DNA from 2 places in the Agromyces selenitireducens genome. Region 1 is predicted to be linked to the other one. Evidence: predicted binding sites of a transcription regulator. Region 1 holds the regulator's gene; the other holds the start of a gene.
What was found. Region 1 encodes LexA, which represses DNA repair genes until DNA is damaged. Its sites were predicted from a motif close to TCGAACANNTGTTCGA; they were not measured.
Positions count from the first base shown of each region.

Region 2: ACULK4_RS05380 (Rv2578c family radical SAM protein) is a predicted target of LexA. The motif match lies at 8,887-8,902, and genes of this name have one in related genera.

Region 1 is NZ_CM188259.1:1,642,670-1,658,337, reverse strand. It holds gene ACULK4_RS07720 (LuxR C-terminal-related transcriptional regulator) at 1-1,923, shown strand, start outside; gene ACULK4_RS07715 (IniB N-terminal domain-containing protein) at 2,140-3,306, shown strand; gene ACULK4_RS07710 (dynamin family protein) at 3,405-5,315, shown strand; gene ACULK4_RS07705 (dynamin family protein) at 5,312-6,976, shown strand; gene ACULK4_RS07700 (SseB family protein) at 7,499-8,305, opposite strand; gene priA (bifunctional 1-(5-phosphoribosyl)-5-((5-phosphoribosylamino)methylideneamino)imidazole-4-carboxamide isomerase/phosphoribosylanthranilate isomerase PriA) at 8,289-9,035, opposite strand; gene hisH (imidazole glycerol phosphate synthase subunit HisH) at 9,139-9,777, opposite strand; gene hisB (imidazoleglycerol-phosphate dehydratase HisB) at 9,774-10,388, opposite strand; gene ACULK4_RS07680 (histidinol-phosphate transaminase) at 10,433-11,527, opposite strand; gene ACULK4_RS07675 (LysM peptidoglycan-binding domain-containing protein) at 11,600-11,977, opposite strand; gene lexA (transcriptional repressor LexA) at 12,207-12,923, shown strand; gene metE (5-methyltetrahydropteroyltriglutamate--homocysteine S-methyltransferase) at 13,003-15,348, opposite strand; gene ACULK4_RS07660 (methylenetetrahydrofolate reductase) at 15,345-15,668, opposite strand, start outside.
Region 2 is NZ_CM188259.1:1,143,649-1,159,316, forward strand. It holds gene ACULK4_RS05345 (nuclear transport factor 2 family protein) at 1-238, shown strand, start outside; gene ACULK4_RS05350 (hypothetical protein) at 274-768, opposite strand; gene ACULK4_RS05355 (aspartate kinase) at 929-2,203, shown strand; gene ACULK4_RS05360 (aspartate-semialdehyde dehydrogenase) at 2,387-3,442, shown strand; gene ACULK4_RS05365 (hypothetical protein) at 3,683-4,264, shown strand; gene ACULK4_RS05370 (malate:quinone oxidoreductase) at 4,504-5,934, shown strand; gene ACULK4_RS05375 (ABC-F family ATP-binding cassette domain-containing protein) at 6,327-8,081, shown strand; gene ACULK4_RS05380 (Rv2578c family radical SAM protein) at 8,911-10,053, shown strand; gene ACULK4_RS05385 (sensor histidine kinase) at 10,106-11,386, shown strand; gene ACULK4_RS05390 (hypothetical protein) at 11,383-12,525, shown strand; gene ACULK4_RS05395 (response regulator transcription factor) at 12,515-13,231, shown strand; gene ACULK4_RS05400 (thymidine kinase) at 13,232-13,846, shown strand; gene ACULK4_RS05405 (VanZ family protein) at 13,935-14,363, opposite strand; gene ACULK4_RS05410 (sugar transferase) at 14,564-15,668, shown strand, end outside.

The DNA.
Region 1 (15,668 bases):
CCCACGCGCGAGTTCGTGCTCGCCCTCGCCGTCGGCTTCTCGGCATCGGGGCCCGCCTTCGCCACCGCACCGCGCTTCGCGCAGGCCGACACGCTCGCGCTCATGCAGGCGGCGCGGGCATCGGGCCTCGCGGGGGCCGATGGCCGGCTGACGCCACTCGTGCGCGCGGCGGTCCTCCGGGTGGCGTTGCCGGACGAGGCCTGGTCGCTCCGTCGCGAGCTCGTCGACGCGATCGAGGCCTCGGGCATGCCCCTCGACGATGCCGCGCTCTCGCTCGCCGAGCAGGGCTTCCGCGACGGTCGCGTCGCATCCGCGCTCGAGCGCGCCGGGGACGAGCTCCTCAGGACCGATCCGGCGGAGGCCGGCAGACGGTACGCGGCCGCCGTGGCGGCCGGAGCGGACCCGACCGCACTGGAGGCACGTCGGGCGTCCGCGGCCTGGGCTGCCGGCGACATCCGGGACGCGGAACGCCTCATCGACCGCCTGCTCGCCCGAGCCGGGTCTCCGGACGTCTGCCGCGCGGTCGAGGTCGCCGCCGCGGTCTGGGCGCGCCAGGGCCTGCTGCGGCAGAGCGCTGAGGCGTATGAGCGCCTCGCCGGCGACGAGTGCGCCTTCGGGCCGCTCGCCGTGGTCGGCCTGGCTGCGACCGGGGCGCTCGAGCGGGCGACCACGCTTCAGGCGACCGGCGACCGGGTCGCGTACCCGACGTCGTCCCATATGGCGATCGACCTCATGGCCGACGGCCTGCTGCGCCTCCTCGACGACGACCCGGACCGGGCGCTCGCATCGCTCCTCAGTGCGTCGAGCGTGCTGTCCGAGGCCGATGCGGCGACCGCACTGCCCGAGGTCCCCGCGGTGCTCGCGGCGCAGGTGGCCCTCGCCCTCGGCGAACTCAGCATCGCCGACGACGTGCTCTCGTCCGCGATCGAGGCGGGTCAGGGCGGCCCGGCCTTCTCTGCCCGGCTACAGCTCATGCGCGGCATGGTCTCGCTCCGCGCCGATCGCCCGCTGCACGCGCGCGAGCATCTCGCCGCCGCGATGGCGGATGCCGCGGCCCACCCGCTCGGCCTGCGCGACGAGCTCCTCGCGAGCGCGCTCCGCGTCGGCCTCGCCCGGCACCAGGGCGAGATCCCCGACCTGGTCCGGGCGTGGGAGGCGGCCCGCCACTCGATCGCCGGCATGCGCCCCGACCTGACGACGCTTCCGGCCCTGGCCGAACTCGTCGTCGCAGCCGCGCGCCTCGGGGAGATGCACCTCGTCGATGCGCACCTCACCGAGGTCTGGCGGATCCTCGACGACGTCGGCCACCCCGGGCCGCTCACCACGGCACTGCACTGGACGGAGATCGAGTCGGGGCTGCTCCGGAATGACGCCGCCGCGGTCGAACGCCACGCCGAGTCGCTCGATGCGCGCGTCGGCGATCGCACCGCGCAGCGCCTCGCGCGAGCCGCTCGCACCTGGGCGGCGGCACTCGCCGGCGAGGTCGACGTCGAGGCCGTCGAGCATTCGGCGCGCGAGCTCCGGGCTGCGGGCTACCCGTGGGATGCCGCGAGGCTCGCCGGGCACGCCGCCGCTCGCGCGGCGGAGCACCAGGACTCCCTGCGGTTGCTCGCACTGGCGCGGAGCCTCCACCCCGACGAGTCGAGACCCGCCGGGCTCGCGCGCGCGGACCGGAGCGCTTCGAGTGGCACGACGTCGTCGGCGCCGGGGCGCGACGATGCTCGGTTGAGCGCTCGCGAGCGCGAGGTGGCGCGCCTTGTACTCGAGGGCAAGACCTACGCGGAGATCGGGGAGGCGATCTTCATCTCGCCGCGCACCGCGGAGCACCACATCGCCCGCATCCGTCGCCGCCTCGGCGCCACCAACCGCTCCGACCTGATCGCGAAGCTGCGGACGGCGCTCGAGGCCGACGAGACGAGCTGAGCGAGCCGTTCGCCGGTCCCCGACCCCGACCTCCCGTTCGGGGGCCCTGCCGAATCCCCTAACGGGCCGCCGCGGATTCCCCCATCCCCCCTACCGTCACCGGAAAGCACGGGGCTCGCCCCCGATGTCCCGGGATCGGCAGAAGAGGAAGGTGTCTCTCGGGGGACCGGCGCAGGTGTCGGTCATCGCCATCTCAACGTATGGAGGAGATCGATCATGTCGAACATCACGACGGCGCTGCTGGACTTCCTGATGGGCCTGTTGCGGGACCCGGAGGCGGCTGCGGAGTTCCGGGGCGACCCGGACGGCGCCCTGACCAACGCGGGCCTGAACGGCATCTGCGCGGCTGACGTCGACGCGGTCCTGCCGGTCGCGCTCGACTTCTCGCCGGTCGGCAACCGCGAGTACGACACCGGCGGCAACAGCATCGACAGCAGCGCTTCGGGCGGAGCCTGGGGCGGCGGCGGTGGCGGCGGCGGCGGCTGGGGCGGCGGCGGCGGCGGCGGCTGGGGCGGCGGCGGCGGCCGTCACGACGGCGGCGGCAAGGGCGACTGGGGCGGCCACCACGGCGGCGGCAAGGGCGACTACGACGTCGCCGTCCAGAAGATCATGAGCGTGGTCAACAACTACTCGTACATCGACGACCGCGACGTGGTCAACGACCAGTCGACGAACACGAACATCTGGGCCGAGGACAGCATCGTCGGCGTCAACAACGAGGTGGAGAACACGTCGACGAACGTGGGTGACGGCAGCATCGTCGCCACCACGGGCGGCACGGTCATCGCCGGCAACACCGAGTACGACCTCGAGGTCGACATCGAGGACTCCTTCAACGAGGAGAACGAGCTCGAGATCGAGGACTCGTTCAACGACAACTCGGACAACTCGACGACGAACGTCGCCGTCGACTCGTTCAACACGGACAACTCGACGGACAACTCCACCGAAGTCGACATCGAGGACTCCTTCAACGAGGAGACCGAGATCGAGGTCGACATCGAGGACTCCTTCAACGAGGACTCCTACAACGACGAGACCGAGATCGAGGTCGACATCGAGGACTCCTTCAACGAGGACAACTCGGTCGACAACTCGACGAACACCGACATCGAGGTCGACATCGAGGACTCGTTCCAGGTCAACGACTCGTTCCAGGACAACTCGGACAACTCGACCGAGGTCGAGGTGGAGGAGTCGTTCAACGGCAACAACCTCGAGTCCGGCCCCGGCGACCTCACCGAGGTCGAGGTCGAGGTCGAGGTCGAGGAATCCTTCAACGAGGAGACCGAGATCGAGGACTCGTTCCAGGTGAACGACAACGCGGTCGAGACCGGCCCCGGCGACCAGGTCGCCGACAACGAGGTCGACCTCGCGCTGTAGTCCCACACGGCGGTTCGGCCCGGCGCACTCCAGGTGCGCCGGGCCGAATCCGCTGTCCGTCTGGTTGAATCGAAGAACGTCGAACGGGGAGTGCAACGGTGCAGCAACTCATCGAACTCGTGGACCGCGGCATCGCCCTCGCGGGCAATGGCGACCGACCCGACCTGCGGCGCCGGCTCGAGCAGACCCGCGACCGGCTCCACGACCCCAACATCCGCGTCATCGTGGTCGGCGAGTTCAAGCAGGGCAAGAGCCAGCTGATCAACGCACTCGTGAACGCCCCCGTCTGCCCCGTCGACGACGACATCGCCACCGCCGTGCCGACCACGGTCCGCTACGGCGAGCGCGCGTCCGCCTCGGTGCTCTCGACGAGCGCGATCGGCGGGACCCTCGAGGCCGACGGTCGTTCGCAGCGCACCGAGATCCCGATCGCCGACCTGGCCCGGTACGTCTCCGAGCGCGGCGGCCGTGGCACCGAGACGGATGTCGCCTCCGCCGAGGTCGCACTCCCCCGCAAGCTCCTGAAGGGCGGGCTCACCCTCATCGACTCCCCCGGCGTCGGCGGGCTCAACTCGGCGCATGCGATCACGACCCTCGCGACGCTGCCGTCCGCGCACGCCATGCTGTTCGTCTCCGACGCGTCGCAGGAGTTCACCGAGCCCGAGATCCAGTTCCTTCGCCACGCGATGCGCATCTCGCCCAACGTGGCATGCGTCCTCACGAAGATCGACCTCTACCCGCAGTGGCGTCAGGTCGAGGAGCTCGATCGGGGCCACCTGCAGTCGATCGATCCGTCGATCCCGATCTTCCCCATCTCGTCGAACCTGCGCCTGACCGCGCTGCGGGAATCCGACCACGAGCTGAACGCCGAGTCCGGGTTCACCGAGCTGGTCTCCTACCTCCGACGCGACGTGGTCGGCAAGGCGGAACTCCTGCAGCGCCGGTCGGCGGCTGCCGACCTCATGTCGACGACCGAGCACCTGCGCCTCTCCATCGATTCCGAGCTCAGCGCGTTGCTCGACCCCGAGAAGACGCCCGAGATGGTCGCGAAGCTCGAGACGACGAAGGCCCGCGCCGATGAGCTCCGGCGCAACTCCGCCCGCTGGCAGATCACCCTCAACGACGGGGCCACCGACCTGATCGCCGACATGGAGCACGACCTCCGCGACCGGCTGCGCACGATCCAGCGCGAGGCGGAGGAGGCGATCGACGAGGGCGACCCCGGTCCGATCTGGGACGAGCTCGTCGACTGGTTCGAGCAGCGCGTGTCGTCGGCGGTCACCGACACGTTCGTCTGGACCCAGGAGCGCGCGCAGTGGCTCTCGGCGAAGGTCGCCCGGCACTTCAACGAAGAGGAGGTCACCCTCCCGCAGATCCACGTCGACGACACCCACGAGGTGCTCGACGCCGTCGACGACATGACCGAGCTCGACCCGGGCCGGCTCGGGCCCATGCAGAAGTTCTACATCGGGCTCCGCGGGTCCTATGGCGGCGTGCTCATGGTCGGCATCATCACGAGCATCGTCGGGATGTCGCTCATCAATCCGCTCTCGCTCGCCGCCGGTGCCGTCATCGGCCGCAAGGCCTACAAGGAGGACGTCGAGAATCGCCTCCAGCGCCGCCGTGCCGAGGCGAAGAACCTCATCCGACGCCAGGTCGACGAGATCATCTTCCAGGTCGGGAAGCAGTTGCGCGACCGCCTGCGCCTCGTCCAGCGCATCACGCGCGACCACTTCACGGCCATCGCGGACGAGCACCACCGGTCGCTGGCCGACTCGGTGCTGGCGGCCCAGAAGGCGGCGAACATGTATGCGAGCGATCGCGACAAGCGCGTGCAGCAGCTGCGACGCGACCTCCAGCAGGTCGACGCGCTCTCGAGCAGGGCGAAGTCGATCGACGGTGCGACGGTCGCGGCGAACCGCGCGCGACACTCCACCTCGTCCGCGGCATCCGACCCGACCGGGGCGCCGGTCGACTCCGCCCCGGCGGCCGGGAGCGGCCAGGCGTGAACGGGCGCCTCCTCGAGCAGGCCGACGAGCTCCTCGAACTCGCGGCCGACCACTTCCGGGGCGACGCCGCTGCCGTCGAGCGCATCCGGGAGCAGCAGGACCGCCTCCGGGAGCCGCTGCGGGTGGCCATCGCCGGCATGGTGAAGGCGGGCAAGTCGACCCTGCTCAACGCCGTGATCGGCGAGGAGATCGCCCCGACGGACGCCGGCGAGTGCACCAAGGTCATCGTGTGGTATCGCCACGGCACCGCTCCGAGCATCACCGTCCACCTCCGGAGCGGGGAGGCCCGTTCCGTCCCGGTCCGCCGCGTCGACGGCCGTCTCGTCATCGACCTCGAGCCGTCGACGCCGGAGGACGTCGACCGCGTCGTGGTCGAATGGCCGTCCAAGCGCCTCGAGGACGTGACCCTCATCGACACGCCGGGGATCGGCTCGCTCTCGACCGACATCTCCGCGCGATCGGCCGCCTTCCTCACCCCGGAGGCCAACCCGTCGGAAGCCGATGCGATCATCTACCTCACCCGGCACATGCACTCCGCCGACGTGGGCTTCCTCTCCGCGTTCCACGACACGGCGGTCGCACGGTCGCGCACGGTCAACGCGATCGCGGTGCTCTCGCGCGCGGACGAGATCGGGGCGGGCCGCATCGACGCGCTGCTCTCGGCGAGGTCGATCGCCGAACGCTACCGCAGCGACGGGTCGTTGCGGTCCCTCGCGCTCGACGTGGTGCCGATCGCTGGGCTCCTCGCGCAGTCCGCGCGAACCCTCCGCGAACGCGAGTACGACGCGCTCCGCAGGCTCGCTCGCCTCGGCCGCAGCGCCCGCGAACGGATGCTGGTGTCGGTCGACCGGTTCGTCCGCGAGGACGCGCCGATCGACGTGACGGCGGAGGAGCGCCGGAACCTGCTCGAGCGCTTCGGGATGTTCGGGATCCGGATGGCGGCCGTGTCGATCCGCGCTGGGCACCACGACTCGACGGGCCTGGCCGACGAGCTCTATCGCCGTTCCGGGATGGACGACCTGATCCACCTGGTGGGCGGCCAGTTCCGGTCGCGGGCCGACGCGTTGAAGGCGAGTTCGGCGCTCGCGGCGCTCCGGGCGCTGCTCGCGGAGCGTCGGCCGACGGCTGCGCCCCTCATCGAGCGCTCGATCGAGCGGCTCGAGTCGAATGCCCACGAGCTCAGGGAACTGGCGCTGCTCTCGGCCGCGCGAACGAGCGGCCTCGGCCTCTCCCCGGCGGACTCCGCGGAGGCGGAGCGGCTCATCGGCGCAGCGGGCACCGGACTCGCCGACCGCCTGGGCCTGCCCGACGACGCCGCTCCGGAGGACCTGCACCGCGCTGCCACGGCCGCCCTGCAGCGTTGGCGGGCGCTGGCCGGCAGTCCGCTCCTCGACCGCGCATCCGCGGAGGCGTGCGACGTCGTCACGCGCAGCTGCGAGGCGCTCGTGATCGCGGCAGGGCCGGTCTCAGTGGAGCGTCGCCGGCTGCACCTCGCCCCGAGTGCGGAACCATCGGTTGGCGCCGGGGAGGAGGCTGGAGACCCAGGCGGCGACCGCGAGGCCGAGCCCGCCGAGGAGCAGCACCTCGACGAGGAGGCCGAACTCCGTGACGGTGAGGAAGGCGCTCCCGACGAGCGCCGCACCGGCGTGCACCAGGAGTAGCGGGAGCTGGACCCAGCGGGCCCCGCCGCGGCGGTTCAGCACCATCGCGAGCAGAATGGCCTCGACGGTCACGACGACGCCGAGGCTGGCGATGCAGGTCCAGTAGATGATGTCGACGAGTGACGAGATCGAGGCCTCGTCGTAGCCCGGCGAGAGCCGCAGCAGCGTCTCCTCGAGTTTCGCCGCGATCGACTCGTGCGACAGGAACGCGATCAGCATGGCCACGGCGACGGCGGTGAAGCTGAGCAGCCACAGCACCCGAGCGGTCCTGATCGAGCGCGGCGGCGGGACGATCTTGAGCACGGGCGGGCGCCGGTCGTCCGAGAGGGTGGGCCGTTCGGGAGGCGGGGCGAGGTCGTCGCCGTCGCCGTCGTCCCGGTCGGATCCCGTCGCGCTCGCGCGGGCCGACGGCGACTCCGCGGGATGCTGCGCGGGTGCGGCATCCGTCTCGACGTCGTCGAGCACATCGTCGTGGTGCGGCGGACGCTGGTTCCCCCCGGAGGCGTCGGTCATGCGGTCAGCCTACGGCAGGCGCCCCGGCGAGGGCGGTTCCGCCACGTCGGCGACCAGGCGGACCGTGAGCGAGTCGACGCCCGTCGCGATCGCGTCGTCCTCCGACCACCGCCGGGCGAGCCGCGTCGTGACGGCGTCGAGCTCGGTCCGGGTGAGTCCGGCGACCAGGCGCAGTCGCACGACGAGCTCCGGGCCGCGCAGCCTGGCATCCGGATCGCCGGCCTCGAGTTCGACGCCCACGACGGCGAGCTCGCCCGCGATCGAGCGCTCGAACGCGCCGCGCACCGCGTCGGACTCGAACGGCGGTCGCCAGTGCTGCTGCTGCGCGACCGACCACACGGCGGGCCTGCGCAGCACGAACTCGGTCGGGCTCGCCGGGTCGAGCACCACGAGCTCGGTGCCGTCGTCGGCCGCCGCGAGTGCGACGCGCACCCCGTCAGCCGGCACGGGACGCGCGACCGGGTTCCAGCGCGACATGGCCTCGACCGAGCCGAACACGGGCAGGACGCGGCGACCGTCGGGTCCTTCGACCGTGACGATCGAGAGCTCCTGGCTCTTGTCGACGGCGTGGCCGTGCGCGCCGACCTCGGTCCCGCCGTCGCCGAGTTCGGCGAGGAGCGGGATCAGCAGCCGCGACGCGCCGAACGCGGCGACCACGTCGGCCTGCCCCCCGTCGCCCGCGCGGAAGCGTGCGAGTGCGGCGGCGAGTTCGGGCGCCATCCGTCCGTCGTCGCCCGCATGCGGGTTCGACTGGAACGAACGGCCTGCCCAGGGCCGACCGGCCGAGTCCGCAGCCGGGTCAGTGGGATGCGACATCCAGCGCCTCGGGCAGCGTGAACGCGCCCGCATAGAGGGCCTTGCCGATGATCGCGCCCTCGAGCCCCTGGGGTACGAGCTGGCGGAGGGCGGCGATGTCGTCGAGGCTCGAGACGCCGCCCGACGCGATGACGGGTCGCCGCGTGCGCTCCATGATCTGGCGCAGGAGCTCGAGGTTCGGGCCCTGCAGGGTGCCGTCCTTCGTCACGTCCGTGACGACGTACCGTGCGGCGCCGGCGGCCTCGAGGCGATCCATGACCTGCCAGAGGTCGCCGCCGTCCTTGGTCCAGCCGCGCGCGGCGAGCGTGTGGCCGCGCACGTCGAGCCCGATGGCGATGGCCTCGCCGTACTGCGCGATGACGGACGCCGCCCACTCGGGGTTCTCGAGCGCGGCCGTGCCGAGGTTGATGCGCTTGGCGCCGATCTCGAGCGCGTGCTCGAGCGACTTGTCGTCGCGGATGCCGCCGGAGAGCTCGACGTTCACGCCGCGCACCTGCCGGATCACCTTCTTCAGCACGCCCGCGTTCGACCCGCGGCCGAAGGCGGCGTCGAGGTCGACGAGGTGGATCCACTCGGCGCCTTGGTCGGCCCAGTCCGCCGCGGCGTCCACGGGGTCGCCGTAGCTGGTCTCGGTGCCCGCCTCGCCCTGCGTCAGGCGCACCGCCTTGCCGCCCGCCACGTCGACTGCCGGAAGCAGTACCAGGCGGGGGCTCTTGCTGAACTCACTCATCACTGTCCTCGAATCGGATGCCGCGAGATTCGCGACTTCGGCACAGTCACAGCATCCTAGTCCGCTGCGGGCCGGTCATGGCGAACCGGTTCGTCCGCCCGCCTCAGGCGAGCGAGCCGATCCAGTTGGCGAGCAGTCGGATGCCGGCATCCGACGACTTCTCGGGATGGAACTGCGTCGCCGACAGCGGGCCGTTCTCGACGGCGGCGAGGAATCGCCCGCCGTGCCGGGCCCAGGTCAGCTTCGGCTGCGGGAACGGCGGGATGACGTCGAGATGCCATTCCTGTGCCGCGTAGGAGTGCACGAAGTAGAACCGCTCGTGCTCGATTCCGGCGAAGAGCACCGAGCCCTCATCGGGTTCGACGGTGTTCCAGCCCATGTGCGGCAGGACGTCCGACGGGAGCTCGCGTACGGTTCCGGGCCATTCGCCGAGCCCCTCGGTGTCGACGCCCCGCTCGACGCCGTGCTCGAACATGACCTGCATGCCCACGCAGATGCCGAGCACCGGCCGGCCGCCCGCGAGCCGCCGGTCGATGAGCTCGTCGCCGCGGACGGCCCGGAGCCCGTCCATGACGGCGGCGAAGGCGCCGACGCCGGGGACGACGAGCCCGTCCGCCTCCATGACGGTGCGGCGGTCGGCAGTGAGCTCGACGTCGGCTCCGGCACGCTCGAGCGCCTTGGCCGCCGAGTGCACGTTGCCCGAGCCGTAGTCGAGCACCGCCACGCGAGGCGTGGGGGTCACAGCGCGCCCTTCGTCGACGGGATGCCGGTCACGAGCGGATCGTACGCCTTCGCCTGGCGGAACGCGCGCGCGAACGCCTTGAACTCGGCCTCGGCGATGTGGTGCGGGTCGCGGCCGCCCAGCACGGTGACGTGGACCGTCAGCCCGGCGTTGAAGGTGATCGCCTCGAAGACGTGCCGCACCATCGAGCCGGTGAAGTGGCCGCCGATGAGGTGGAACTCGAACCCCGCGGGCTCACCGGCGTGCACGAGGTAGGGCCGGCCCGAGATGTCGACCACGGCCTGCGCGAGCGCCTCGTCGAGCGGCACGAGCGCGTCGCCGTACCGCGAGATGCCCCGCTTGTCGCCCAGCGCCTGCCGGATCGCCGTGCCGAGCACGATGCCGACGTCCTCCACGGTGTGGTGCACGTCGATCTCGATGTCGCCCTTCGCGCGCACGGTGAGGTCGGTCAGCGAGTGCTTCGCGAACGCCGTGAGGAGGTGGTCGTAGAACGGCACGCTCGTCTCGATGTCGCTCGTGCCGGTGCCGTCGAGGTCGATGGAGAGATCGATGCTCGACTCGCTGGTCTCGCGCTGCACGCGCGCGGTGCGAGTGGGGCGGTCGGTGGTCATGCGGTCATCCTATTCAGCGGGTCCGTGGGTTGCCGGGTGGTGGGTCAGGTCGTGGCGGAGCCGGGCGGCGTCAACGCCGCCATCGCCTCGAGGAAGGCGGTGGTCTCGGCCTCGGTGCCGGCGGTGACGCGAAGGCACCCGGGCAGGCCGATCTCGCGGATGAGGATGCCGCGCTCGAGCAGCGCCTCGAACACGGCGTGCGGATCGGCGACGCCGCCGAAGAGCACGAAGTTCGCGGCGCTGCGATAGGGACGATAGCCGAGCGCGCCGAGCTCGCGGCCGATGCGCTCGCGTTGCCCGCGGATCTCGTCGACCATCGCCAGCATCTCGCCGGAGTGCGCGAGCGCGCCGAGCGCCGCCGCCTGCGTGAGCGCCGAGAGGTGGTACGGCAGCCGGACGAGCCGGAGCGCGTCGACCACGGCGGGGTCTGCGGCGAGGTAGCCGACGCGCGCACCGGCGAACGCGAATGCCTTGCTCATCGTGCGCGAGACCAGCAGGCGCGGCCGGCCCTCGAGCAGGGTGAGCGCGCTCGGCGCGCCAGGCTCGGCGAACTCCTGGTACGCCTCGTCGACCACGACGACGCCGCGCGCGGCGTCGGCGACCGCGGCGATCGTCTCGATGGACAGCGGCGTGCCGGTCGGGTTGTTCGGCGAGCAGAGCATCACGATCTCCGGGTCGTGCCGTTCGATCGCGGCGACCGCCGTCTCGGGCGAGAGCTCGTAGTCGGCGTCGCGGTCGGCGGTGATCCAGCCGGTGCCGGTGCCCGAGGCGAGCAGCCCGTACATGGAGTACGTCGGCGCGAAGCCGAGCGCGGTGCGCCCTGGACCGCCGAATGCCTGGAGGATGTGCTGCAGCACCTCGTTGGAGCCGTTGGCGGCCCACAGCTGCTCGGGCCGGAGTCCGTGCCCCAGGTATCGTGCGAGCGCCAGCCGCAGGTCGCTGAACTCACGGTCCGGGTAGCGATTGAGGCCGATGATCGCGCCTGCGACGCGCGCGACGATGTCGTGCGCCACGTCCTCCGGGACGGGATGCGTGTTCTCGTTGACGTTGAGGGCGACGGGCACGGTCTTCTGCGGTGCACCGTACGGGGATTTGCCGCGCAGGTCGTCGCGGATGGGCAGGTCGTCGAGACTCGTCACCGATCAATGCTATCCGCGCGCGGCTGCAGCTCCCTCGGTGTGCGGCGGTCGATGACGTGCTCGCCGCGGCCGTCAGTCGACGACGGGGAGCGCGAGGCGCTGACCGGGCTGCACGACCGCGTCGGCGAGGCCGTTCAGGCGCATGATCTCGAGGATCACGTCGCGCGGGTCTTCGGATGGCGCGATCTGTTCGGCGATCACCCAGAGGGAGTCGCCCGTTCCGACGACGACGGTCTCGAACGTCGCGGGCGTAGCGCCGCCGTCGATGCCGGCGACGGCGCCGCCGGACGAGAGCGACCCGACCAGGACTCCGACGACGAGCGGCAGGGCGGCGAGGGCGGTCAGCACGATCCGGCCGCGGCGCGTCAGTCGCAGCCGCGAGCGCACGACGGGCCGGGCGAACTCGGGCATCGGCCGACCACCGGTCGACCCCATCAGCACTGCACTCACTCCGCACCTCCTCGGGATGGCTTCGCACCCGACCCTCGGCCGGGAAGGCCGGATGCGAAGCTGTGTTCCGAATATATCTTCGAACAATCGAACCTGCAAGGAGCCCGCGGGTGGGTTTCGGCCCCGGATTCCGCGACACACTCGAACAGATGTTTGTCGCGAGCGCGCTGGGCGGATACAGTTTCGAATGTCCGACGACAGTCGAACACCGACCACCGACATCCGGGCCATGGCGGCCCCGACGAGAGGCCAGCACGTGAGTATCGACACCGACCGGGCGCGCGGCACGAGCGGCCGGTCGCGTCGGCGCAAGACGCTGAGCGCCAAGCAGCTCGCGATCCTCGACGTCATCCGCGGCTCGGTCGCCGAGCGCGGGTATCCCCCGAGCATGCGCGAGATCGGCGACGCTGTCGGCCTCTCGTCGCTCTCCAGCGTCACCCACCAGCTCAACCAGCTCGAGCTCGCCGGCTACCTCCGTCGCGACCCGAACCGTCCCCGCGCACTGGAGGTGCTCATCGACGTCCCCGGCTCCGAGCCACGGCAGTCGACCGCCGAGCCCGCACCGATCGGCGACGCGACCATGGTGCCCCTCGTCGGGCGCATCGCCGCCGGTGTGCCCATCACGGCCGAGCAGCAGGTGGAGGAGGTCTTCCCGCTCCCCCGCCAGCTGGTCGGCAAGGGCGAGCTGTTCATTCTCAAGGTCGTCGGCGACTCGATGATCGACGCCGCGATCTGCGACGGCGACTGGGTCGTGGTGCGCTCGCAGCCCACCGCCGAGAACGGCGAGATCGTCGCGGCGATGCTCGACGGCGAGGCGACCGTCAAGGTCTTCCGCCAGCGCGACGGCCACACCTGGCTGCTCCCCCGCAACACGGCCTTCGAGCCGATCCTCGGCGACGAGTCCGAGGTGCTCGGCAAGGTCGTGGCGGTCCTCCGCGCCGTCTGACGCCGCGCCGCGACGCCACCGCGAACGACCGGCGGCGGATGCCACGGCCCACTGCCGCGGCATCCGCCCTCGCCTGCCGTCAGCCCGCGTTCGCGCCGACCGCGACGCGCTCGCGCACGGCGCGCGCGGCCTCGACGATGTTCGCCAGCGACGCGACCGTCTCGTCGTATCCGCGCGTCTTCAGGCCGCAGTCGGGGTTGACCCAGAGCCGGCCGGCCGGCACGCCGCCGACCGCGCGCTCGAGGAGCGACCGCACCTCGTCGACGCCCGGCACCCTGGGCGAGTGGATGTCGTAGACACCCGGGCCGACGCCGTGGTCGAAGCCGCTCGCGGCGAGGTCGTCGACCACCTCCATGCGGCTGCGCGCCGCCTCGATCGACGTCACGTCGGCGTCGAGCTCCCGGATCGCGTCGATCACGACCCCGAACTCCGAATAGCAGAGATGCGTGTGCACCTGCGTGGCCGGCGCCGCGCCGCCCGTCGCGAGACGGAACGACCCGACCGACCACTCCAGGTAGGCGTGCTGGTCCGCGCGCTTCAGCGGAAGCAGCTCGCGCAGAGCCGGCTCGTCGACCTGGATGATGCGGATGCCCGCGCGCTCGAGGTCGGCGATCTCGTCGCGGAGCGCGAGCGCGACCTGGCGCGCGGTGTCGCCGAGCGGCTGGTCGTCGCGCACGAACGACCACGCGAGGATGGTCACCGGGCCGGTCAGCATGCCCTTCACGGGCCTGTCCGACAGCGACTGGGCGTACTGCGACCACTCGACCGTCATGGGCGCGGGCCGCGCCACGTCGCCCCAGAGGATCGACGGGCGCGTGCAGCGCGAGCCGTACGACTGCACCCAGCCGTGCTCCGTGACCGCGAAGCCCTCGAGCAACTCGGCGAAGTACTGGACCATGTCGTTGCGCTCGGGCTCGCCGTGCACGAGCACGTCGAGGCCGAGGTCCTCCTGGAGCGAGATGACGCGGGCGATCTCCTCGCGCATGAGCTCGCGGTAGGCGGCATCCGTCAGCTCGCCCCTCACCAGCCGGGCGCGTGCACGGCGGATCTCGGTCGTCTGCGGGAACGAGCCGATCGTCGTGGTCGGCAGTGCGGGCAGATCCAGGTCCTCCTGTGCGGCGGCGCGTGCGTCGCTCGCCGCGCGCGAGAACGCGGCGTCGTCGAGCGCGGCGAGGCGATCGCGAACCGCCGGAACGCGGACGCCGGGCGCCGCGGCCCGCTCGGCCAGCGCAGCGGATGCCGCGTCGAGCTCAGCCTGGATCGCCGCTCGTCCGGCGACGAGGCCGCGTTCCAGGGTCGCGACCTGGGCGACCTTCTGGTCGGCGAACGCGAGCCAGCCGGCGAGCCCCGCGTCGAGCGCGGTCTCATCGGCCACGTCGTGCGGCACGTGCAGGAGCGAAGTCGACGTGGACACCGAGACGCTCCCGGAGAGGGTGCGCAGCGCCTCGACGCGGTCGAAGGCGCGGTCCAGGTCGCCGCGCCAGACGTTGCGTCCGTCGATCACGCCGGCGACGAGGGTCTTCGCGGCGAGTCCCGCCGCCGTCGCGGGATCGAGCTGCTCTGGCACCCGGCCACGCACCAGATCGAGCCCGATGGCCTCGACCGGCGCAGCCGCCAGGGCGGGAAGGGCGTCGCCGAGGCCGGCGTACGGGGCCGCGACGAACAGCAGCGGGCGGCGGGCGGCCGTGCCGAGCGCGTCGTAGGCGGCGCCGAGCGCCTCGATGACGCGGCCGCGCGGCTCGTCGATGCTCTCGCTCACGAGCCCGGGCTCATCGAGCTGCACCCACTCGACGCCGGCCCTGCAGAGCTCGGCGAGCAACTCGGCGTACACGGGCACGAGGTCGACGAGGCGGTCGAGCGGGCGGAAGCCCTCGGGCGCCCCGTCGGCGGCCTTGGCGAGCAGCAGGAACGTGACCGGTCCGACGAGGACCGGACGGGTGAGGAAGCCGGCCGCCTTCGCCTCGGCGAACCCGGCGACGATGCGCTCGGCGTGCAGCGCGAACGCGGTGTCCGGTCCGATCTCCGGGACGAGGTAGTGGTAGTTCGTGTCGAACCACTTCGTCATCTCGAGCGGGGCGTCGTCTCCCTCGCCTCGGGCGATGGTGAAGTAGCCCGCGAGGTCGATCGTTCCGCGTTCGTTCGCGAGGCGCCGGAACCGGTCGGGCACCGCGCCCACCGCGATCGCGGTGTCGAGCACCTGGTCGTAGAACGAGAATGACTCCGGGATCGATGAGTCGTCGCGGCCGAGGCCGAGCGAGGCGAGCCGGTCGCGCGTCGCCGCGCGGAGTCCGGCGGCGCGCGCCTCGAGCTCGGACGCGTCGATGCGGCCGGCCCAGAAGGCCTCGACCGCGTGCTTGAGCTCGCGGCGGCGGCCGATGCGGGGATAGCCGAGGATGGTTCCGGTCGGGAATGCGGGTGCGTTCATGATGTTCTCGTGTTCCTCTCGATTCCCGCGGGGGCGGGGGTGAGGAGGCCGAGCCGGTCCAGGACGGCGAGCACGGCCTCATGGCGGTTGAAGGTGTACAGGTGGAGGCCCGGTGCGCCGCCGGCGACCACCTCGTCGGCGAGCCGGGCCGCGAAGTCGACGCCGAGCTCGAACTGCGCGTCGGCGTCGGGCTCGATCGCGAGGGCGACCGAAAGCTCCTCCGGGGCGGGCACACCGGTGAGCTCCTGCAGTCGGGCGAGCCGCGTCGGCGACGTCACGGGCATGACGCCGGGCAGGATCGGCATGGTCACGCCGCCGGC
Region 2 (15,668 bases), 500 kb from region 1:
CCCCGACGCCCTCCGCGGCCGCGAGGCGATCATCGCCGGCTGGATCGACTCCAAGGACGAGCCCGACGACTGGGACTTCGACTGGGAGGTCCTCGTCGAGACCGACGACCTCGTCGTCGTGCAGGGCCGCACCGACTACCCCGCGTCGAAGCTCTACGACAACCTGTGGGTCATCCGCCTGGCCCCGGACGGCAGGGCGACCCGCTTCACCGAGTGGTACATGGAACGCGACCGCTGACGCGTCGCCGGCGGCGGCTCAGCGCGCCGCGGTACTCATCGCAGCACCTCGACGAGCACCACCCATGCGATGACGATCGCGACGGCGACCGCGAGCACCGCGCCGAAGGCGATCGCGAGCAGTCCGGCTTCGGGCCGGCCCACGAGCACGAGCGCCGCACCGACCAGGTACGCCGCGATCGGCAGGAGGCCGAGCAGGCTCCGCGCCGCGCGCGCCGAGGCGGTTCCGTAGCGTTCGCGCGCGATCGCGCGCATGGCTGCAGCCTGGAACGCGCCGGCGCCGAGCGCCGCCACGACCACCTCGACGCCGTAGGCCGCCATCGGCTGGCCCGGCATCAGTCCGAACGCCGCGACCACGAGCACGAGCACCAGGGCGGCGACCGCAGCGCCCGCCCGGGCAGGCAGGGCGGGCGACGCCATGATGGCCTGGATGTTCACCGACATCGCCACGATGAGCAGGCCGGCGAGCGCCGCCGCGGCGCCGACCATCGCGACGTTGAAGTCGGTCCACCCCTCGAGCGCCTCCGCCATGGCCGCACTCTATCGGCGATGCGACGACCCGGCGATGCGGCGACGACGGCGACGCGGCGGTCGTCACATGGCAGGCCCGCAATGCCGCCCGCCGTATGATGGACGTTCCGGCGCCGGGTGAATGCTTCCCCGGCCCAGACACACCCCCGGGAGCGTCCACGTGAGCTTGATCGTGCAGAAATACGGCGGATCGTCCGTCGCCGATGCGGAGAGCATCAAGCGGGTCGCGAAGCGCATCGTCGACACCCGCAAGGCGGGCAACGACGTCGTCGTCGCGGTCTCCGCGATGGGCGACACGACCGACGAGCTGCTCGATCTCGCGCACGAGGTCAGCCCCCTCCCTGCCCCCCGCGAGCTCGACATGCTCCTGACGTCGGGCGAGCGCATCTCGATGGCGCTGCTCGCGATGGCGATCAAGAGCATGGGCGTCGAGGCGCGCTCGTTCACGGGCAGCCAGGCCGGCATGATCACGGATGCCACGCACGGCGCCGCCCGCATCGTCGAGGTCACCCCGGTCCGCCTCCGCGAGGCGCTCGACGACGGCGCGATCGTCATCGTCGCCGGCTTCCAGGGATTCAGCCGCGAGTCCCGCGACATCACGACGCTCGGCCGCGGCGGCAGCGACACGACGGCGGTCGCGCTCGCGGCGGCGCTCGACGCCGACGTGTGCGAGATCTACACCGACGTCGACGGCGTCTTCACCTCCGACCCGCGCGTGGTGACGAAGGCCCGCAAGCTCGACCGCATCACCAGCGAGGAGATGCTCGAGCTCGCGGCATCCGGCGCCAAGGTGCTGCACATCAGGGCAGTCGAGTACGCGCGGCGTCACGGCGTCACGCTGCACGTGCGCTCGTCGTTCAACAACAGCGAGGGGACCGTCGTCTACGACCCCGAGCGCCTTCCCGAAGGAGAAGCTGTGGAAGAGTCCGTCATCGCCGGAGTCGCGGTGGACCTGTCGCAGGTCAAGGTCACGGTCGTCGGCGTGCCCGACGTGCCCGGCGCCGCCGCGAAGATCTTCAAGATCGTCGCGAACACGAACGCGAACGTCGACATGATCGTCCAGAACGTCTCGGCGGCGGCCACCGGCCGCACCGACATCTCGTTCACGGTGCCGAAGTCCGACGGCGAGCGCGCGCTCAAGGCGCTCTCCGAGGCGCAGGAGGCGCTCGGGTTCCAGTCGCTGCAGTACGACGACCAGATCGGCAAGCTGTCCCTGGTGGGCGCCGCGATGCGCTCGGCGACGGGCATCTCGGCGAAGCTGTTCGAGGCGCTGTACGACGCCGGCATCAACATCGAGATGATCTCGACGTCCGAGATCCGCATCTCGGTCGTGACGCGTGCCGACTCGGTGAACGACGCTGCGCGCGCGGTGCATTCCGCGTTCGAGCTCGACGGCGACGCCGACGCGGTCGTCTACGCGGGCACGGGCCGCTAGGCCCGAGGCGAGCGGATGCCGCCAGGCCCGAGACGAGCGGATGCCGCGCCGCCGGCTCGCACGCGTCATCCGTCACCGACTGCCGGTTTACAGGAGAACCCTGCCAATACAGGACCATCGGGCACCCCGGATCCTGCACATCGCCGGATCTCCTGAATACTTGAAGCCACGAGAGGGAGCACCATGCCACACGGAGTGAACATCGGCGTCGTCGGCGCCACCGGACAGGTCGGCGCGGTCGTGCGCCGCCTCCTCGAGGAGCGCGACTTCCCGGTCGAGTCGATCCGCTACTTCGCCTCGGCCCGCTCGGCGGGCACGACGCTGCCGTTCCGCGGCGAGGACGTCGTCGTCGAGGACGCCTCGACGGCCGACCCCACGGGTCTCGACATCGCGATCTTCTCGGCGGGCGCGACGCTGTCGAAGGCGCAGGCGCCCCGCTTCGCGGCGGCCGGCGTCACGGTCATCGACAACTCGAGCGGATGGCGCATGGACCCCGAGGTCCCGCTCGTGGTGAGCGAGGTCAACCCGCACGCCATCGCCGAGGCGAAGAAGGGCATCATCGCCAACCCGAACTGCACGACCATGGCCGCGATGCCGGTGCTGAAGGTGCTGCACGACGAGGCGGGCCTCGAGCGACTCATGGTCTCGACGTACCAGGCGGTGTCGGGCGCCGGGCTCGCGGGCGGCGAGGAGCTGCTCGAGCAGGCGAAGGCCGCCGTCGAGCAGGACGCCATCGGTCTGGTGCACGACGGCACCGCCGTGACCATGCCGGAGCCGCAGAAGTTCCCCCGCCCGATCGCGTTCGACGTGATCCCGCTCGCGGGCTCGATCGTCGACGACGGCGACTTCGAGACCGACGAGGAGAAGAAGCTCCGCAACGAGAGCCGCAAGATCCTCGAGCTGCCGGGCCTCCGCGTCGCGGGCACGTGCGTGCGCGTGCCGGTCTTCACCGGCCACTCGCTGTCGATCCACGCCGAGTTCGCGAACGACATCACGCCCGAGCGCGCGACCGAGCTGCTCGCCGAGGCGCCGGGGGTGCAGCTCAGCGACATCCCCACACCGCTGCAGGCCGCCGGCAACGACCCGAGCTACGTCGGCCGCATCCGCCGCGACCAGTCGGCGCCCGAGGGCCGCGGCCTGGTGCTCTTCGTCTCGAACGACAACCTGCGCAAGGGCGCCGCGCTGAACGCGGTGCAGATCGCGGAGCTCGTCGCGGCCGACCTGCCGGCGCGGGTCTGAGGCGTCGCCGGGCTGCGCATCTTCGGATGTCGCAGCCCGGCGCTGTCACGATGCGTGATCGAAACGTGACCGGATAGCCCTGATGGGTCCCCATTCGGGGGACTGTCCCCGGTTGCAAGTGCCCCTAGGCTTTGCCCTGACCGTCCGTTGGTGTTCGGCGGAGATCCCCCACCCGCCGAGCTCGCCCTGCCCGCTGGCCGGCCGACAATCCGAGACCAACTCACCGCCAGGAGCCCCCACATGAAGTCAACCCGCGTGCTCACTGCTGCGCTGCTGCTCGGCGGCGGCGCCGCCCTGTTCGCCGCTGCCCCCGCCTACGCCGCGAACGTCCCGACCGACCCGCCCGCCGGCGCGCCCACCCAGAAGTGCGCCGAGCTCGACTCGGGGAAGAGCACCGACGGAGCCTACGGCGAGGACGAGCTGATCACCGCGCCCGAGGGGTACGTCATCACCATGTTCTGCGTGAAGTCCGGCTCCGAGAACCAGGAGGATGGCGGACCGGAGTACTACCTGGTCCAGCCGCCGACGAACTCCGTCACCATCGCGCACTCGACCGGCAAGGACATCAGCCACTTCTCGTTCTCGTACGAGAAGGTCACCACCCCGCCCGTGACCACCCCGCCGGTCACCACCCCGCCGCACACCACGCCGGTCGAGACCACCCCGGTGAAGACCACGCCGGCCGGTGGCGGCGACGGTGAGGGCAAGGAACTCGCCGAGACCGGCTTCGACAACGGCTGGCTGCTCTTCGCGGGCCTCGGCGCGATCGCCCTCGGCGGCGCCATCGCCGGTCCGCGCATCGCGGCCGCCAAGCGTCGCTGAGCCGCCTGACGGATCCCGGACGGCCCGTCCCGCTTTCATGCGGGGCGGGCCGTCCGCCTGTTCGGGCAGTGGGGTGCCGGGGCCGTGCCGGCTGCGGCATCCGTCGCCGTCGGGGGACGACCCCAGCTGGTGCGGCTGAGCCTGTGACGGCTGGTCAAACCGCACATCCGCGCGCACATACACTGGAACCCGTGAATTCCGAGGAGACCGTCGACGTCGTGCTGATCGGCGGGGGCATCATGAGCGCCACGCTCGGCTCCCTGCTCTCGAGGCTGCAGCCCGATTGGAGCATCCGCGTCTACGAGCGCCTCGGTCGCGTCGCGCAGGAGTCCTCGAACCCGTGGAACAACGCGGGCACCGGCCACGCGGCACTCTGCGAGCTGAACTACATGCCCGAGGCTCCCGACGGCAGCGTCAGTGCCTCGAAGGCCGTGCAGATCAACGAGCAGTTCCAGGTGAGCCGCCAGTACTGGGCGCACCTCGTCGAAGAGGGCGCGCTGCCCGACCCGAAGAGCTTCATCAACTCCACGCCGCACATGACATTCGTGCGTGGCAAGGCCAACATCGAGTACCTGAAGAAGCGCGTGAAGGCGCTCGAGGGCCAGCCGCTGTTCGCCGGCATGGAGTACACCGAGGACCTCGACACGATCGCGTCGTGGGCGCCGCTGCTGGCGAAGAAGCGCAACCCCAAGGCGAAGGTCGCTGCGACCCGCATCGAATCCGGTACGGATGTCGACTACGGGGCGCTCACGGTCCAGCTGCTGCGCGACCTCGAGTCGCGCGGCGCATCGATCGCGACCGACCACCAGGTCACCTGGCTGGATCGCCAGGACGACGGCACGTGGAAGCTCCGCATCCGCAACCTCGTTGGCAACACCCCCGAGACCGTGCGCGCGCGCTTCGTGTTCGTCGGCGCGGGCGGCGGCGCACTGGCGCTGCTGCAGCACTCGGGAATCCCCGAGATCAAGGGGTACGGCGGCTTCCCGATCTCCGGGCAGTTCCTGCGCACGAAGAACCCGAAGCTCGTCGCGCAGCACCAGGCGAAGGTCTACGGCAAGGCCGCAGTGGGCGCCCCGCCCATGTCGGTGCCGCACCTCGACACGCGCGTGGTCGACGGCGAGGCGTCGCTGCTGTTCGGCCCGTACGCCGGCTTCACGCCCAAGTTCCTCAAGTCGAGCACGTGGTTCGACCTGCCGTTCTCGATCCGCGGGCACAACCTGGGCCCGATGCTGCAGGTCGGCCTCCGCAACTTCGACCTCGTGAAGTACCTCGTCTCCGAGCTGCTCGCGTCGCGCGAGAAGAAGATGGCGGCGCTGCGCGAGTTCATGCCGACGGCGAAGTCCGAGGACTGGGAGCTCATCACGGCCGGCCAGCGCGTGCAGGTCATGAAGAAGGACCCGGAGAAGGGCGGCATCCTGCAGTTCGGCACCGAGGTGATCTCGGGCGCCGACGGCACGATCGCCGGCCTGCTCGGTGCGTCGCCGGGCGCGTCGGTGTCGGTGCCGGTGATGCTCGAGGTGATGGGCAGGTGCTTCCCCGACCGCATGGGGGAGTGGGAGCCGAAGCTGCGTGAGATGATCCCGTCGCTCGGCACGACGCTCTCCGACGACCCGGATGCCGCGGCGGCCTCGCTCGCGCGCACCGCGGCCGCGTTGCAGCTCACCGCGTAGCGCCCCTGCGGGCCGAGGAGGGCGCTCGCGCCCGTCTCGAGACCTGACCCGGTCTCGATACGGGCTTCGCGTCCTACTCGACCAACAGATCGCTACTCGACCAACAGTGGACGTGTCTGCTACAGTCGACCCCGCTATGAAGTGAGCACATCCCATCGTCCCGCGCCCGAGGCGCCGTTGACACCGGGGTGTGCTCCTTCCACTGATCGCGACAGTGTTCGCGGCGCACCCAGGCGACGGCAGATGCCCGGCGGGATCCATCATCCGCTCCCGGGCCGTCGTCGCCGTTCGCGCGTGACGTCGGGCCGTGTCCGACGCGTCGTCCGCGCCCGCTGAAGCGCGCGGTCGCGCGGCGGCGGCTCGGGAGCATTCTCGCGAAGGGTTCCGCCCTCATGTCAGTCAGCCATTCCTTCTCCTCCCACCTGCGCGTCGACGGGGTGTCGGTCGCATTCGGCGATCGGCGCGTGCTCTCGGATCTCGACCTGACGGTCGCTCCCGGCCGGCGCCTCGGCCTCATCGGCGAGAACGGCGCGGGCAAGTCGACGCTCCTGCGCGTGATCGCCGGGGCCGCCCCGCCGAGCGCCGTCGTCGACGGCCGGGTGTCGCGTCCGGCTCGCACGGGCCTGCTGTTCCAGGAGCCGCCGTTCGCGCCCGACGACCGGGTCGACGAGGTGCTCGAGTCGGCGGTCGCCGAGGTGCGCGCGATCGAGCGCGAGCTCGACGCGGCGGCGCTCGCCCTGGCCGGTGATCGGCGGGTGTCGACGACGGATGCCGCGGCCGTGGCATCCGCTGACGCCGCCGACCCTGCCGAGCGGTACGCCGTCGCGCTCGACGCGGCCGAACGCGCCGACGTGTGGTCGGTCGACCGCCGTCGCGACGAGCTGCTCGACGGCCTCGGCCTCTCCGGGCTGGGCCGCGACCGCCGCATCGATGAACTGTCGGGCGGCCAGCGCAGCCGGTTCGCCCTGGCCGCGCTGCTGCTGTCGTCGCCCGATGCGCTGCTGCTCGACGAACCGACGAATCACCTCGACGACGACGCGGCGGCGTTCCTCGAGGAGCGATTGCGGGCGTGGCGCGGGCCGGTCGCGTTCGCGAGCCACGATCGGGAGTTCCTCGACCGTGTCGCGACCGGGCTGCTCGACCTCGACCCGGCGCGGGCGGGCGTTGACGCGCTCGCGCGCGCGGCATCCGTCGGCACGGTCTTCGGCGGCTCGTTCACGGAGTACCTGACGGTGCGCGCGGACGAACGCGCGCGCTGGGTGCGCCAGCACGACGACGAGCAGGCCGAGTTGAAGCGGCTGCGGGTCGTCGTCGCCGAGTCGGCGCGGGCGGTCGCCCACGGCAGGGCGCCGCGCGACAACGACAAGTTCTTGAAGCACTTCAAGCGCGAGAACGTCGAGCAGGCCGTCTCGCGGCGGGTGCGCAACGCGGAGCTGCGGCTCGAGGAGCTGGAGCGCACCCAGGTGGCGCGGCCGCCCGGCCGGCTGGCGTTCGCGGGGATCCCGTCGGGTTCGCACCTGCTCGATGAGGAGTCCGGCCGGCTGCTGCAGTTGTCGGAGGTCGCGGTCGACGGGCGGCTCGAGCTCGACGCGTTGCGCATCGCGCCCGCGACGCGGCTGCTGATCACCGGGGCGAACGGCGCGGGCAAGTCGACGCTGCTCGCCGTCCTCGCCGGTCGTCTCGCGCCTGATCGCGGCGAGGTGCACCGGCGGCGCGGGCTGCGAGTCGGCCTGCTCGAGCAGGACGTGCGGTTCGGCGATCCGGATGCCACGCCGCGCGCGATCTACGAGCGCGTGCTCGGGGAGCGGCGGGCCGAACGGGTGCCGCTGGCCGAGCTGGGGCTCATCGGCGTGCGCGATCTCGACCGCCCGGTCGGGGTGCTGTCGGTCGGCCAGCAGCGGCGCCTCGCGCTGGCGCTCGTGATCGCGGCGCCGCCGCACGTGTTCCTGCTCGACGAGCCGACGAACCACCTCTCGCTGGCGCTCGCCGGCGAACTCGAGGACGCGCTCGGCGCGTACCCGGGCGCGGTGATCGTGGCGAGCCACGATCGCTGGCTGCGGCGGCGGTGGGAGGGGGAGGAGCTGGCGCTCGCCGCGGCCGGCAGCCGTCCCGCCCTGGCGGGCGCGGTCGCCGGCTCGGCCGAGTAGGACGCCTGTCGGGAGGAGGACGCGCCGGCCGGCGCGTCCTCCTTCCTGACCTTGCACGGCCTTCGCCTTGCGGGCCGCTTCGCGGCGCGGGGCGGCGGGCTGCATGCTGCCGGCACGATTCCCGACCTGCTGCCCCTATGACACTTTCCAGATGGCTCGTGTGAAGCGCGCCTCACATGAGGCACGTCCCATCAGGAGCCCCCCGTCAGTAGCCCCCCGTCAGGTGCGCCTCACATGAGGCACCTCTCATCAGGAGCCCCCCGTCAGTAGCCCCCCGTCAGGTGCGCCTCACATGAGGCGCCTCCCATCAGTAGCCCCCGCCACGTGCTCCTCCCGTCAGGTGAGCCGCACATGGGTCGCGCTTTCCCTCGGATCTCTTTCCGGCGTTTGCGATTCACGGGAAAGACGGGCCTCACATGAGGCGCGTGCGGCGACCGTCGACCGGTGAGGCACCAGCGCGTCAACGACGTCATCGGCCTCACGTGAGGCGATGTCGACACGAGCCATCCGGAAACAGTCATTCCACGGGTCGGGCGAGACCCGGGCTACCGGCATGGATGCCGCGGACGTGCCATCTGCCACGCGAGCGGGTCCTCACGTCCTCCGCGCGCGCGGTGCGGACGTCACCGGTGAGCCGGGATCGCTCGATCGATACCTGCTCGAGAGCGCGGCATACAGGAGATCGTGCGGTTCGCAGGAGCCGAACGCGCTGGGCGTCCTGTAGATCGCGCGTTTCCCTGTAATCGGGAGGGGGCGGAGGGCGGGGACGAGGGAGCGGCGCGTCGCGGGCCCGCTTGCCGCTGATTCGAACATGTGTTCGAATAGGGCGATGAGGTGGAACGGGCAGGAACTCGGCGTCGAACAGCAGGGCACACTGCCGGGGCTCGCGCGGCTGAACAACCTCGTGCGGTCGGTGCAGGCGCCCGAGTTCGCCGGCCTCACGTTCCACGAAGTGCTCGCGAAGTCCGCGCTGAACAAGGTGCCCGGCCAGTCGTACGTGCCGTTCGGCTGGACCATCAACCCCTATCGGGGCTGCTCGCATGCATGCCGCTATTGCTTCGCGCGGCCCACGCACGAGTACCTCGACCTCGACTCGGGCGAGGACTTCGACCGCGAGCTCATCGTGAAGGTCAACGTCGGGGAGGTGCTGCAGCGCGAACTCGCACGCCCGTCGTGGCAGCACGAGCCCGTCGCGCTCGGCACGAACACCGACCCGTACCAACGCGCCGAGGGGCGGTACGCGCTCATGCCCGGCATCATCGACGCGCTCACGTCGAGCGGCACGCCGTTCAGCATCCTGACCAAGGGCACGCTGCTGCGTCGCGACCTGCCGCTCCTGCAGGCGGCGCGCGCGCACGTTCCGGTCGACCTCGCCATGTCGATCGCGGTGTACGACGACGAGCTGCAGCGCTCGATCGAGCCGGGCACGCCCACGACCGCGGCGCGGCTCGCGACGGTCACCGCCGTGCGCGACGCCGGGTTCGACTGCTCGGTGTTCCTCATGCCGATCCTCCCGTACCTGACCGACACGCGCGCCCACCTCGACGACGCGATACGCCGGGCGAAGGAGGCGGGCGCATCGAGCGTCGTGTACTCGGCGCTGCACCTCCGGGGGTCGGTCAAGCCGTGGTTCTTCGAGTGGCTCGCACGCGAGCACCCCGAGCTCGTGCCGCGGTACCGCGCCATGTACCCGGGTGCCGCCGCGTACGCGCCGAAGGAGTACCGCGCGTGGCTCGCCGAGCGCATCCGCCCGCTGCTGCGGTCGCACCGGCTCGAGCGCGGGCGCGAGGACTCCGTCACCGGCGGGGTGGCGTCCTCCGCATCGATGTCGCGGCCGGCGGCGCGCGGCGCAGGGCGGGGGGCGCCGCAGGCCGCCGCCGCACGCCCACGCGCCCGCGGAACCGCCCGCACGGCGGCATCCGATGCGAGCGATCTCGATCTCGCGGCCGCAGCACCCACCATGCTGTTCTGACGACTGGGATAATCCCCTCAGCGGCATCGGGCCGCCGGCGGATCGGAGCGCGATGACCCTGGGACTCCCCGAGCACCTCGCGCGGGAATCCCTGAGCCGGGCCCTCGACCGCGCCGGGTACGCCGCCGCGTTCGTCTGCCTCCTCGCCGGCATGGCGATCGCCGCGGCATCCGTCATCGACGGGCGGGCGTGGGGGCTGCCCGAACCGCGGATGTCGGCGCTGCTCGTGTTCGCGCTGATCGCCGCCCAGTTCGCGGCGCAGGCGATCCTCATCCGCTGGACCACCGTGACCATGACTGTGATCACGCTCGTCGTCGGCGCCGCGGTCGCGTTGGGGATCACCGTCATCCTGATGCCCGCGAGCGACTTCGATGACACCAACAACGCCCTGATCGCGCTGCCGCGCGTCGCGCTGGTGCTGCTCGGCGGCGCCGGCGTGGGGTCGCGCATCGCGATCACCTGGGCGGCGCTCGGCTGGGGCATGGGCGAGGCGGCGACGTTGCTCGCCGTGGCGGTCGTGCTCGCAGGCGAGGCCGGCGACTCGGCGGATGCCGCGTCGATCTGGGTGCCCAACATCGGCGCCGCCGCCGCACTGGTCATCGTCGCCGTGGTGCGCACCTTCGACGGCCTCGCGCGACGCGGTGCCCGGCGTCGCTCGGTCGGGCTGTACCGTGCGAGCCGGCAGACGCGCGAACTCGTCATCCGGCACGACTACGAACTGCGCGCCATCGCCCGCCTCCACGACACGGCGCTCAGCCACCTCGTCGCGGTCGCCGCGGCCGGCTCCGGTCCGGTGTCGGAGCGGCTGCGTGCCGGCATCCGCAACGACCTGGCGCTCATCGTCGGGCGCGACTGGGCGATCGACCACGTCGACGAGAGCGCGGCGTCCCGCGGACCAGAACGGGCGGGCGAGGCCGCCGGCGACGCAGACGCAACGGCCACTGCGCCGTTCGCCGACGCCGTCGACTTCGCGCAGCAGGCGGGCGTGCGGGTCCGCGTGTCGGGCGATGCCGACGCGTTGCGCTTCCTCGGGCCCTTCCGCCGTGAGGCGCTCGAGGCCGCGGTGGCGCAGTGCCTCGTCAACGTCGTGCGGCACGCCGGCGTCGACGAGGCCGAGGTCGCCGTCGGCCCGGGCGACGGCGAGGTCACCGTGGCGGTGATCGACGGCGGGGCGGGCTTCGACGTCGACGCCGTCCCCTCCGACCGGATCGGCCTGCGCACGTCCATCCGCGGCCGGATCGAGCACGAGGGCGGTTCGGTGCAGGTGTGGTCGCGGCCCGGAGTGGGCACGACGGTGCTGCTGTCGATGCCGACGGGAGGCGGCGACTCGTGAGCGGCACGATCAGGCTGACGCAGCAGGAGGTCGACCCGCTGGGCGGCATCGCGGCCGTGCCCCTCGTCGCCGCGGGCGCCATCGGTGCGACGGTCATGTCGGTCGGCCTGACCTGGTGGCACCGCGACGAGATCGTGTCGGCCTGGGCGGCGATCCTCGCGGTCGTGCTGATCGCGGCGGCCGGCGCGGTCGCGTGGGTGTCGGCGCTTCCCAGCCGCGGCCCGTTCACGATCGAGCGCCTGGGCGTCGTGGTGCTGCTCGCGCTCGGCGGCACGGTCGCGGAGTACGTCAGCACGGTCGGCGCCGACCGGTACCTGTACGACAACTTCGGTCCGCTCTCGGTCGGGCTGCTGCTGCTCGCGCTCGCGCCGTTCTGCCCATGGACGGTGCTGCTCGGGGCCGGCGCGTTCGCGGCATCCGTGGTGGCGATCATCGCGCTCGGTTCGGCCGGCGCCGCGATCACGGATGCCCCGGAGTTCTCGTTCGCGGCCGTGTACGTCGTCGCGGTCCTCGCGCCCGCCGCCGCGGCGGCGGCCTACTCGGCGAGCGTGGTGAACGAGACGCTGGCGTTGCAGCGGCGCACGAACGTGGCGGCGCTCGAACGGGAGTCCGAGCTCCGCACGGGCATCGCGCGCTCGGTGCAGCAGGGGCGCGTGTCGGTGCTGAGCCGCGAGGTGCTGCCGTTCCTGGCGCACGTGATGACGGTCGACCGCATCTCGGTCGCCGATGCGGATCGGGCGCGCGAGCTCGCCGATGCGCTGCGGCGCGCGTTGCGCGAGGGCATCGAGTCGACGTGGCTGCACGAGCTCGCGTCGACCCTCGCCGAGCGCCGCGGTGTCCCGGTGACGGTGCGCGACGAGGATGCGGCGGCGTCGCAGCTCGACGACGAGCAGCGCGCGGCGCTCACGGCGTTGTTGACCTGGCTGACCGACGAGCGGAGGGCGGCGTGGGTGTCGGTGGCGTGCTCGGAGCGGGACTCGCGTGTGCAACGGATCACGGTCACGGCGAAGCAGGGCGGCACCCCGTTCGCGCGGCGCGACGCCGAGCGGTTCGTGGTCGTCGCGCGTGCGGTCGGTCTGCGCGGCGAGGTGACCGGAACAGGGGAGAATGTCCGGGTGGAGTTCCGTCATGACAACTGACCCGGCGGGCACGGTCGACTCCGACGGTCGCGAGGCGGAGGACGACGTGGTGCGCGTCGGCATCCTCGACGACCATGCCGTGATCGTCGACGGCATCGCGTTCTGGATCGCCGAGAACGCCCCCGACGTGCGCGTGGTGCTGCGCGCGACGCGCTGGCTCGACCTCATCCGCGACCCCGGGTTCCCGGTCGACATCGTGCTCATGGACCTGCAGCTCGTCGAGCAGGTCTCGATCGAGTCGCGCATCCGTGCGTGCCGCGCCGCCGGAACCGAGGTGGTCGTGGTCACGGCGCTCGACGACGAACTCTCCCGCGCGCGGTCGCTCTCGGCGGGTGCGGCCGCGTTCCTGCCGAAGACGCTGCCGGTGCGCGAGATCATCGACGTGGTGCGGCGCGTGGCGGCGGGCGAGCGGATGCCGGTGCAACCGGGCTCGCGCGGTCGGGCCGGCCGCGCGGCATCCGTCACCACCGCACGGGCCGAGGCGCAGGTCGCCGACGCCGCCCTGAGCGCCGCGGAGCAGCGGGCGGTGACCCTGTACGTGCAGGGCCTGTCGACCGCCGAGGTCGCCCGCCGCATGGACGTGGGGTACGAGACCGCGAAGACCTACCTGCGCCGCGCGCGCGACAAGTACGCGAAGGTCGGCCGCCCGGCGGGCCGTCGCGCTGAACTCATCCGCCGCGCGGCGGAGGACGGGATGCTCGAGTAGATGGCCAAGCTGTACTTCCGTTACGGCGCGATGAACTCCGGCAAGTCGACGGCGCTGCTGCAGGCGGCGTTCAACTACGAGGAGCGCGGGCACCGGGTGCTGCTCGCGAAGCCTGCGGTCGACACGAAGGGCGACCGTGACATCGTGTCGCGGCTGGGGGTGGTGCGCGAGGTCGACTTCACGATCGGGCCCGACGACCAGGTCCTCGAGCTGTTCCAGCGGTACCGGACGCCGGTGATCGAGGCGCACGGGCGCGACGTGAGCTGCCTGCTGGTCGACGAGGCGCAGTTCCTCACGAACGACCAGGTCGACGACCTGCTGCGCATCGCGCTGCTCGACGACATCCCCGTGCTGGCGTACGGCATCCGCACCGACTTCCAGACGGTCGCGTTCGGCGGCAGCCGTCGCCTGCTCGAGGTCGCGCACAGCCTCGAGGAGCTGAAGACGATCTGCCGCTGCGGGCGCAAGGCGATCTTCAACGGCCGGCGCATCGGCGGCGAGTACATCTTCGACGGCGACCAGGTCGCGATCGACGGCGTCGAGGTGACGTACGAGTCGCTCTGCGGGGTGTGCTACCTGCAGGAGAGCGGGGGAGTGCTGAACGGGCGGCACTGAGGCGGCTCGACGCCGTCGCCTGCGGGGGAGCCGGGAGTGCCAGGGGCTCGGGTGCCCCCCTGACCCGCTCCGCGCTCCGGGTCGTCCGTCAGGCGGGGGCAGGTACCCGCCGCTCGCGCAGGGTGAGCAGGAGCCATCCCACGATGACACCGAGGGTCGTGCCCAACGCGTTCGCGACCACGTCCGACGTCGACGGCATGCGCTCCGGCAGGAACAGTTCCTGGCCCGTCTCGATGACCACCGATGCAGCGACCCCGAGGGCGAGGGCGAGCCACCAGAAACGTCGGCCCAGCGCGAACACCGCGAGCAGGCCGAACGGCACGAACAGCAGCACGTTCGCCGAGAACTCGAGGATCTCGTACGAGTACCACTCGAACCCGACGCGCCGCACCGACCTGATCCACCACCAGACCGCCGGGCTCGCCTCGCGATCGATCGGGCTGGGGTAGAAGCCGACCACGCCGAGGCCTGCCGCGTAGACCGCCAGGAGCAGGCGCGAGAGGGCGCGGAAGGACATCGTCCAACCGTAGCCCGACCGCCGGGCCCGCCCCACTCCGCAGTGACAGGCGGATCGAGATTCCCCAGTTCGGGGGGCACTTCCGGTCGACGCTTCACGGCGGCATCCGCTCGGGGTAGCCTGTCCATGCCCGGTGCGACCCACGCCGGGTAGCGCCCGCTCCTGAACCCGAGACCCGGAGCCGGCGCCGGAGGTGCTTGATGACGCTCACTCGGCAGACCGAGAAGGTCACGCCTGCCGAGGCCGTTGCCGAGTGGCAGCGCGCCTACGTGCAGCGACTTCGCGTCACCGACCTCGTGGTCATCGTCTTCGCGGTGTACGGGTCGCAGTTCATCCGGTTCGGCACCAGCGGCACTTCGCTGCGCATCCCCGGCGACGGCGAGCGCGCCGACTTCCTGCTGAGCTACTTCATCGTCTCCGCGCTGCTCGCGGCGGGCTGGTTCTTCTCCCTGGCGTTGTTCGGCACGCGCGACCGCACCATCGTCGGCGCCGGCCCGACCGAGTACCGGCGCATCGCCGACGCCAGCATCCGCGTGTTCGCGGTGCTGGCCATCCTCGCCTTCCTGCTGCGTTCCGAGATCGGGCGCGCCTACGTGCTCGTCGCCTTCCCCGTCGGCCTCCTGCTGCTGGTCGCCGGGCGCTGGATGTGGCGCAAGTGGTTGCTGCGCCAACGCCTCGCCGGGCAGTACGTGCACCGTGTCGTCCTCATGGGCGAGCGGCAGAAGTCGGCGCACGTCGCCGAGCAGATCGCGCGCGACGGGGTCACCGGCTTCGAGATCGTCGGCGCCATCACCGAGCACGGCGGCTCCACCCACGAACTCGCCCCCGGCATCCCCGTGCTCGGCGACTACACCAGCCTCGACCACGTGCTGCGCGACGCCCGCGCCGACACCGTCGTCTTCACCGGCGCCGACACCATCGACCCGCGCGGCATGCGCGAACTCGGTTGGAAGCTCGAGCGCACGTCGACCAACCTCGTCGTCGCACCGGCGTTGACGGATGTCGCGGGCCCCCGCATCCACGCCCGCCCCGTCGCCGGACTCCCGCTCATCCAGGTCGACTACCCCGTCTTCACGGGCCAGAAGTACGCCGCCAAGCGCGCCTTCGACCTCGTCATCGGCGCCGCGCTGCTCGTGGTGCTGAGCCCGCTCTTCCTGTTCATCACCCTCGCCATCCGGCGCGACAGCCCCGGGCCCGCGATCTTCTCGCAGGAGCGGGTCGGCCTGAACGGCGAACGGTTCCACATGCTGAAGTTCCGCTCCATGGTCGTCGACGCGGAATCCCAGTTGCCCACCCTGCTCGACC